DNA from 2 places in the Paenibacillus sp. KACC 21273 genome. Region 2 is predicted to be linked to the other one. Evidence: predicted binding sites of a transcription regulator. Region 2 holds the regulator's gene; the other holds the start of a gene.
What was found. The regulator CtsR, encoded in region 2, represses protease genes until heat stress. The targets are predictions, from matches to a motif close to ATGGTCAATAAAGGTCAAACA.

Region 1: the regulator CtsR is predicted to act here: its motif matches at 2,567-2,587, upstream of clpP (ATP-dependent Clp endopeptidase proteolytic subunit ClpP).

Annotation. Positions count from the first base shown of each region.
Region 1 covers NZ_CP117876.1:5,191,221-5,195,432, reverse strand. Annotated here, with positions in the region: gene PQ460_RS22765 (SIMPL domain-containing protein) at 1-191, shown strand, start outside; gene PQ460_RS22760 (PdaC/SigV domain-containing protein) at 547-1,704, shown strand; gene clpP (ATP-dependent Clp endopeptidase proteolytic subunit ClpP) at 1,863-2,459, opposite strand; tRNA gene PQ460_RS22750 (tRNA-Arg) at 2,816-2,890, opposite strand; gene PQ460_RS22745 (sugar-binding transcriptional regulator) at 3,141-4,172, shown strand.
Region 2 covers NZ_CP117876.1:801,013-805,224, forward strand. Annotated here, with positions in the region: rRNA gene rrf (5S ribosomal RNA) at 1-28, shown strand, start outside; gene serS (serine--tRNA ligase) at 374-1,657, opposite strand; gene PQ460_RS03550 (CtsR family transcriptional regulator) at 2,499-2,960, shown strand; gene PQ460_RS03555 (protein-arginine kinase activator protein McsA) at 2,988-3,512, shown strand; gene PQ460_RS03560 (protein arginine kinase) at 3,526-4,212, shown strand, end outside.

The sequences.
Region 1 (4,212 bases), 960 kb from region 2:
CAAAAGCAGCAAACCTTTCACTCGGAAGCTTGTTGTCCGTAAGTGATCCAGGTGTAAGTGCACCACCTGTTGTATATATGGAAAAACAAAGTGCTAAAGCGTTGGATACTCCTGATGCTGCCGGTACAAATATTGAGCCAGGTACGATTGAATTGAATGCTACACTTAACGTGCAGTATGCTATGAATTAACAGATTGAAGCGTGAATGAATCTGATTAGAGCAAAATAATCAGAATTGTAACTAATTATACGTGCAAATCCACGTATCGTTTCAGTATAGTAGAAGTTTACTAAAGCAGAGCAGTCCTCAAATTAGAAACGTTTATCTTGTTCAATATCTACATGAGCAAGATAAACGTTTTTTTGATATTCAGCAGAAAAACCTAAAAATGTTTTACAGTTTCATCATTTTTAGTAGTGCAATCGTGACTATGTTGTAAATTGATATTGAGTGATTTGTAAATCTCTTGATAAATGTTAAGGATATAATAAAGAAGGTTAAACCAAATATAACATGATACATAATGTTAAAGGAGAGATAAGGAATGAACACGAATCAAAACAATACATCTAAAGCATATTTGAAAAAAATCTCTGCGTTTCTGTTAGCAACAACGATGGCTACTGTAGGAACGGTAGCTGTTCTACCAGGAACTTCTTATACAGTACAAGCGGCGGCTGCAACATCGTCTACTGCTAAATCAGCTATTCATGTACAAGTAGAAGGAAAAGCGATCGCTACAACAGGGATTGTGAGTCCAAATGGTAGTTCGCTACTTCCTTTAAAAGACACAGCCAAAGCAATCGGGGCTACAGTAACGTACAATGCTAAAGAGAAAACAGTTACCGTGACCAAAGACAAAAATAAAGCATCATTTGCTCTAGGAGTAGATGTAAATGACGGTGTATTTGTTACCTTAAATGGTAGTACGGTTGGAGATAGTTATGATGCTAAAATAGTCAATGGTACTTCTTATGTAGCTATCAAAGCAGTTACAGATCAATTCGGATATCGTGCGGTATGGAATGGTGCTACACGTACTGTAAATATAACAAAAGAAGGCATGAATAATATTGAACTAACAACAGCTACTCTAAAACCGACCAAAACGAACAGCTATACAGAGATTAATATTAAATATCCAGTCATATCTGGTTTGGACAATTCAGAAGCTGAAGTAGCTATTAATAAAGCTTTCAAAGCTCATGCGCAAACTTATTTGGAACAAACACAAAAACAAGCTAAAGAATTAGGGGCTCCTCCTAAAGATTCAGCTATGACATATGAAATAGATAGTGGTTATAAAGTAACTTATAATCGTAACGGTGTATTAAGTGTGTTAGTAAACGACTATGAATTTCTCGGTGGTGCACACGGCGGGGCTACGCTAACTGGGATGACATTCTCGTTGAAAGACGGTAAGCAAATTCAATTGAGTGATCTACTCAAATCCAATAGCAATTATCGTAAAGACATCGACAAAGTCATTAATGCTGAAATCAAAAAAGAAGATCTTTACTTTGCAGATAGTTTTAAAGGAATTGCTGCTAATCAAGGATATTATTTAACAGATAGTGGACTAACAATCTATTTCCAACAATACGAAATTGCACCATATGCAGCAGGTACACCAGAGTTCTCATTTACTTTCAAAAAATTGTTACCTACAGGTGTAAATCCACTGGATGCGTACAAAGCTTAATTTTGATAATATAAGTGATCGGATGATAGAGTAATTGCAATATTATGAAGTAAATGTAGCAGTTATTAGACTTACTATTATAAAAAAGAATACAAAAAAGCCTCCGGTTTATATCCCGGAGGCTTTTTCGCGTGTTGTTCCAGCATGCTGGAGTAAAATTATACCCCTTGTGGAGGTGTATTTTCAATCACTTTATCAACTATGCCATATTCTTGTGCTTCAGCAGCAGTCATAAAGTAATCGCGGTCTGTATCTTTTTCGATACGTTCCAACGGTTGACCTGTGCGATCAGCTAGAATTTTGTTCAATTTGTCGCGCATTTTAAGAATACGACGAGCACGGATTTCGATATCTGTTGCTTGTCCTTGTGCGCCACCAAGTGGTTGGTGAATCATGATTTCGCTGTTAGGCAAAGCAAAACGTTTACCTTTAGCACCAGCGTTAAGCAAGAATGCACCCATACTTGCAGCCATACCTACACAGATGGTAGATACATCAGCTTTGATAAATTGCATTGTATCGTAAATAGCCATTCCCGCAGTGATCGAACCGCCTGGACTGTTAACATATAGGTGGATGTCTTTCTCCGGGTCTTCGGCTTCCAGAAACAGCATTTGTGCAATAATCGCGTTAGCTACAACATCATTAACTTCAGAACCTAGAAAAATAATGCGGTCTTTTAACAGACGAGAGTAAATGTCATAGGCACGTTCTCCACGACTGCTTTGTTCAACGACCATTGGAATATAACTCACTAGAAACCCTCCTTCAAAGTTGTACATCATAATAGATTAATTATAGATCAAATATTGTATTAGAAGATACTCATTGTTCTTACCACATTATAGGATAATTCGAATCAAAAGTCAAAGAAAGTCAAACTATCCTGACCAAAAGTGTAGGAACATCAGTAAAATCGGTTAATGAAGAAGAGGGCAACCAAAATTTGGGTATAAAAATAACCAGCATAGGCTGGTTAAAGGGTGTTCTGCATTTATAAGTCAATCACTTAATGTTGCGCAAATAGTTCTTAGATATGATAGAACATATCAAAAGGCATTCGATCATACCGATTCTTATGTAAAAAAGATAATGAAATAAAAAATATAAATGGCGCGCCCGCCAAGAATCGAACTTGGATCTCAGGCTTCGGAGGCCTACGTCATATCCATTGGACCACGGGCGCACATCAAAACAGCAGTACGATTGATTATAGGATATCTACCTATAAAAAGCAAGTTAGCTTGGGAGGAAATCACGGATAAAAACGATAACATCAACCTCTCACAGAATAGTTGTGTTAAAAACTTGCTTCTGCATGAAAAATTGGTTAAGATAGACGTGGGACTTAAAAAGTTATGCCGGGACATTTTGAGTCCATTAAGAATCGCGGATATAATGAACACTGAGCGAGATAAGTTGCAGGAGTGGAATGCATGCGGAAAATATTAGAAATACAAAAGCAGCTTCTGCCCGATCTCACCGAAGTACTCAAAAAAAGATATACGATTCTGCATCAGGTTATGATGGTAGGGCTGGTTGGAAGAAGATCACTCGCCACATCGCTTAATATGACTGAACGCGTCTTACGTGCAGAGACCGATCTTCTCAAATCGCAAGGGTTACTTGAGATTGAAAGTACGGGAATGAAGGTTAGTGAAGCAGGCAAGCAATTGCTTGATGAGCTTGAACCTATTATTCAGGAACTGCTTGGATTATCGAATCTGGAAGAACGTATTCGCACTTTCTATAAGTTGAGACAAGTAATTGTCGTTCCTGGTGATAGTGACATATCTATTATGGCTAAGCAAGAGCTTGGACGAGCAGGAGCCAAAGCGCTGCTCAGTGTCATCCGTGAGGACGATGTCGTTGCTGTTACAGGAGGCTTTACATTAGCTGAAGTCGCTGAGCAACTCAGTCCATCCATACCAGCACCTCTCAAGAATGCCTGGTTCGTACCGGCAAGAGGCGGACTTGGAGAGAGTATGGAATTTCAGGCGAATTCGATTGCTTCCACTATGGCAAAGCGTGTAGGCGCACAATATCGATTGTTGCATATTCCAGATTTATTGCGTGAAGATGCTTATGAATTGCTTTATCAGGATCAGAATATCCGCGAAATTGTCGGTCTGATTCGTAAAGCACGTATCATCATGCATGGAATTGGAGATGCGATGGAGATGGTGCGTCGCCGTAGACTTGAACCCGAGGCAGCGGAAGAAATTCATGCCGCTGGAGCTGTTGCTGAATCATTCGGTCATTATTTTAATGAACAGGGTGAGACGGTGCACCAGATGTTAACGATGGGACTTCAGCTCGATGATATTTCCAAAGCGGAAGTGGTTATCGGTATTGCTGGAGGTCGTAGCAAAGCCAAATCGATTCATGCTGTACTCAAATTCGGTCAGGAAGATATTCTGGTCATTGACGAAGCCGCTGCTAGAGAAATTGTGAAAGAACTAGACTAGTCCTTTTGCTTCATTTTCGAACGTCTAGCAGTCGGCACAC
Region 2 (4,212 bases):
GTCCTGGGAGAGTAGGACGTTGCCAAGCAACGAGCAAGACCCAAAAGAGTGATTCCTGATTGTAGGAGTCGCTCTTTTTTTGTTCTAATTATCTTTCATAATAAGTAGATACTTGTTCGGCAGAGTTTTAAGACAATTATTAAAATAACTAAATTAGTCGAAATACATAAAAAAGAACACTTCTTTTGAGCAAAAGAGGTGTTCTTTTTATTTATATGCTATTTTGTATGATTCTGTTTTATACATATAGGATTTCTTTTATAGATGTAGGTCTGTTGATTCCGCTAGTTCACCTAATTAAATCATTATAATTAAATAAATATGAAGATCGTTTTTAAAAGATAATTATAAAGTTATTGCAAGATATACATATTTATAATTGCTCTTTATGATTTAAATAAGGGCGAAGTGCCATAGGGATATAGATGCTTCCATCTTCACGTTGATGATTTTCTAGCAAAGGGATCAGTATACGCGGTGAAGCTACAGCTGTATTATTAAGAGTGTGACAATACTGAAGCTGTCCCTCGTGATCTCTATAACGTATATTAGCTCGTCTAGCTTGAAAGTCATGGATATTAGAAGAAGAGTGAGTCTCACCATAACTTTGTCTGCTCGGCATCCATGTCTCAATATCATATTGTTTGTAGGTTTTTTGAGACATATCGCCTGTACATACGGCTACTACTTGATAAGGAAGTTCTAGCAATTGAAGTAATTCTTCTGCATTTGCTGTAATCTCTTGATGAATTTGCTCAGATATCTCGGCATTAGCTTCACAAAAGATAACTTGTTCGACTTTAGCGAATTGATGAACTCTATAAAGTCCTCGTACATCTTTACCGGTTGATCCTACTTCACTACGGAAATTCTGAGAAACTGCTGCTAAACGAATAGCACCTTGAGACAGATCAATGATCTCATCTTGATAATAAGATACAAGAGCGACTTCAGAAGTTCCTGTTAACCATTTATCTTCGTTCTCTATTTTAAATGTCTGATCAATGCCCAAAGGGAAAAAAGCTGTATTACTTAATGCAGAGCCTCTCACCAATGTAGGTACTTCCATAGGAGTATATCCTTTGGCTAGTAGTGTATCTAAAGCAAGTTGTTGAACCGCTCTGTGTAATAGAGCACCTGCCCCTGTTAAATAGTAATTGCGGCTTCCTGCTGTTTTGACTCCTCTTGTAATATCTATCATCTGATGGATTTCGCCTAGTTCGATATGATCTTTAAAAGGAAATGCAAACTGTTGTGGTGTTCCCCATGTACGAATAACGATATTATCTGCGTCTGATTGACCGATCGGAGTATCTGGAGAAACATAGTTAGGGACTAATTCCATCAATCGAGCATACTGTTGTTGAACAGATTGACTGGTTTGTTCCAATTGCTGAAGTTGTAGATTGATTTGTTTCACTTGATCTTTAAGCTGGTGGACAGTGTCGGTAGGCAATACCGATTTATTTTGCATATGGCTACTGATTGTCTGTGTTAATTGGTTTCGTTGTTGACGGAGTTGTTCGATTTGTTGCAAGTACTGATTTTTAAGCTGAGCTTTTTCAAGAAGTTCTGCAATAGATATACTTATTTTCTTTTGATCTGCGACCTCTTGTAATGCTGTAGCATGATTTTTAATATACTGGATATCTAACATAAAATAACCGCTCCTTTTTTCCTAATATAAAGGTAAAATGCACAAAAAAGCTCCTCATCACTTGGGACGAGGAGCTTTTTGCTCGCGGTGCCACCCAACTTGATCAAATACAGATAGTGTATCTGATCCTCTTAGGTTTCGCGATAACGGGCGAAAACCGTTTAACTTAGGAAATAGCAAGCAGTGACTATTCGCTTATGCTATCTCTTGGCGAAAACGCCTCCAGGTTGGATTCCTTTCGATGGCCATTTCGTAATATTGAATTTGTTGTATTGTATCGTATAGTTGAAAAAAGTGTCAAGGTCTAGTTTTTATCAAAATTAGATATTAGGGAAATATTATTAGGGGCCAGTCTTTATGAAACTTAAATACTACAAGAATGATATTAAGAATAGTAAACGATAGCAAGAACTATATATTATAAAAACGATATATCATCAGATTATTAATATTTAATTCAATTGCGAAAAACTAAATTCTAAAAAATATGATTTTCTGTATTATATTTTGCTGTAACCCCTTGGCAAATTCTGAAAATATGTTATAATTAATTTAAAGTCAAAGAAAGTCAAAGTCAGCGCATAGTCAAAGTAATGATGAATACAGTTATTAGATGACGTGAATATGCCTGAAGATTTGATGGTAAATAAGATTTATGAACTTTTGATTATAATGATCAGATTATTCATGAATCTATTGTTGTATCATCAAATGCTGTCTTCTTTGGTTTCTTACGATTAGGTTTATGGTTAAGTGATATTTATCTGCTATTTTGAACTTATGATAAATGGGTCAAATTTAGAATAAGTAAATGTTTTAAAACATGATGGAGGAATATACAATGCGTAATATCTCCGACATTATCGAACAATATCTAAAACGAATGCTGCAAGATAGTGGAGAAGGAGCAGTAGAAATACAGCGTAACGATTTAGCTGATCAATTCTCTTGTGTACCTTCGCAGATCAATTATGTAATTAGTACACGTTTTACATTGGAAAAAGGATATCTGGTTGAAAGTAAACGTGGTGGCGGTGGCTATATTCGTATACGGCGTCTTGAATTGCCTGCTCAAGCTATCCTTCATACTCATATTCATGAAAGTATTGGACAGCATATGAGTCAGACAGCTGCTGAAGGTTTACTATACCAGTTGCTAGAAGCTAGAGTGATTTCTAATCGTGAAGCGGAACTGATGCGTGCAGCAGTATGTAGAGATGTTATTTCGATCAAGCTTCCCTACAGGGATGAGATCCGTGCAAGAATGATGAAGGCGATGTTGATTGCATTACTTCGTCCCTAATCATTCGGGAGAAAGGGGCAATACATGATGATTTGTCAAGAATGTCAGGTAAGACCGGCAACTCTTCATTTTACAAAGATTGTAAATGGTGAAAAAAATGAGTTTCATATCTGTGAAACTTGTGCCCGTGAAAAAGGTGAATTGATTCCAGGAACTTCAGGAGGCTTTTCAATTCACAGTCTACTGTCAGGGTTGATGGATTTTGATTCAAGCAGTAAAGGGCAACTCGCCGGTCAATGCAGTGAAGATGTCCATTGTGAAGAATGTGGTATGACATATACTCAATTTCGTAAATTAGGACGATTTGGGTGTAGCTCTTGTTACAAAACGTTTGATAATCAATTAGATCCTCTTTTTAAAAGAGTGCATGGCAGTACTGCTCATGCTGGTAAGCTTCCTAAACGAGGCGGGATCAAAGTAAAAATCAAACGTCAAATGACTGACTTGAAGCAAGAGTTGAAACAGCGTATTGCTGATGAGGAATTTGAAGAAGCCGCACATTTAAGAGATGAAATACGCGAGCTAGAAAAACAAATTTCACAGGAGTCATAAGGAGGAATAACTTATGCCGAATCTCCGTTTTACAGAAAAACCTTTGAGCGATTGGATGCAAAAGGGCGGAGAATATTCGGATGTTGTTATCAGTAGTAGGGTGCGTATAGCCCGTAATCTGATACATCACCCTTTCCCGATTCTGGCAAATATGGAGCAGGCGCAAGAGACACGGAACCAGCTAACAGAAGTGCTTAGTAATGAAGCACTTCAAGCTCTCGGACCGTTTGAGCCATTGCTTTTGGATGAATTAGAAGATGTAGATCGACAAGTCTTGATGGAAAAACATTTGATCAGTCCGAATTTGTTGAATGACTCCAAAAGTGGAGCTGTTCTGCTAACAGATGATGAATCCGTTAGTATTATGGTCAATGAAGAAGATCATTTGCGTATTCAGTGTTTGTATCCAGGCTTTCAATTGCAAGAAGCATGGGAACGTGCTACTCAGATCGATGATGCTTTTGAAGATGTAGTGGACTTTGCTTTTGATGATCGCAGAGGTTATCTTACCAGTTGTCCAACAAATGTAGGTACAGGGCTTAGAGTGTCTGTTATGCTACATTTACCTGCATTAGCTATTATGAATCAGGTAGGTCGTGTATTATCTGCTGTATCTCAAGTAGGGCTCGCTGTACGCGGGTTATATGGAGAAGGTAGTGAAGCGATCGGAAATATTTTTCAAATTTCTAACCAGATTACA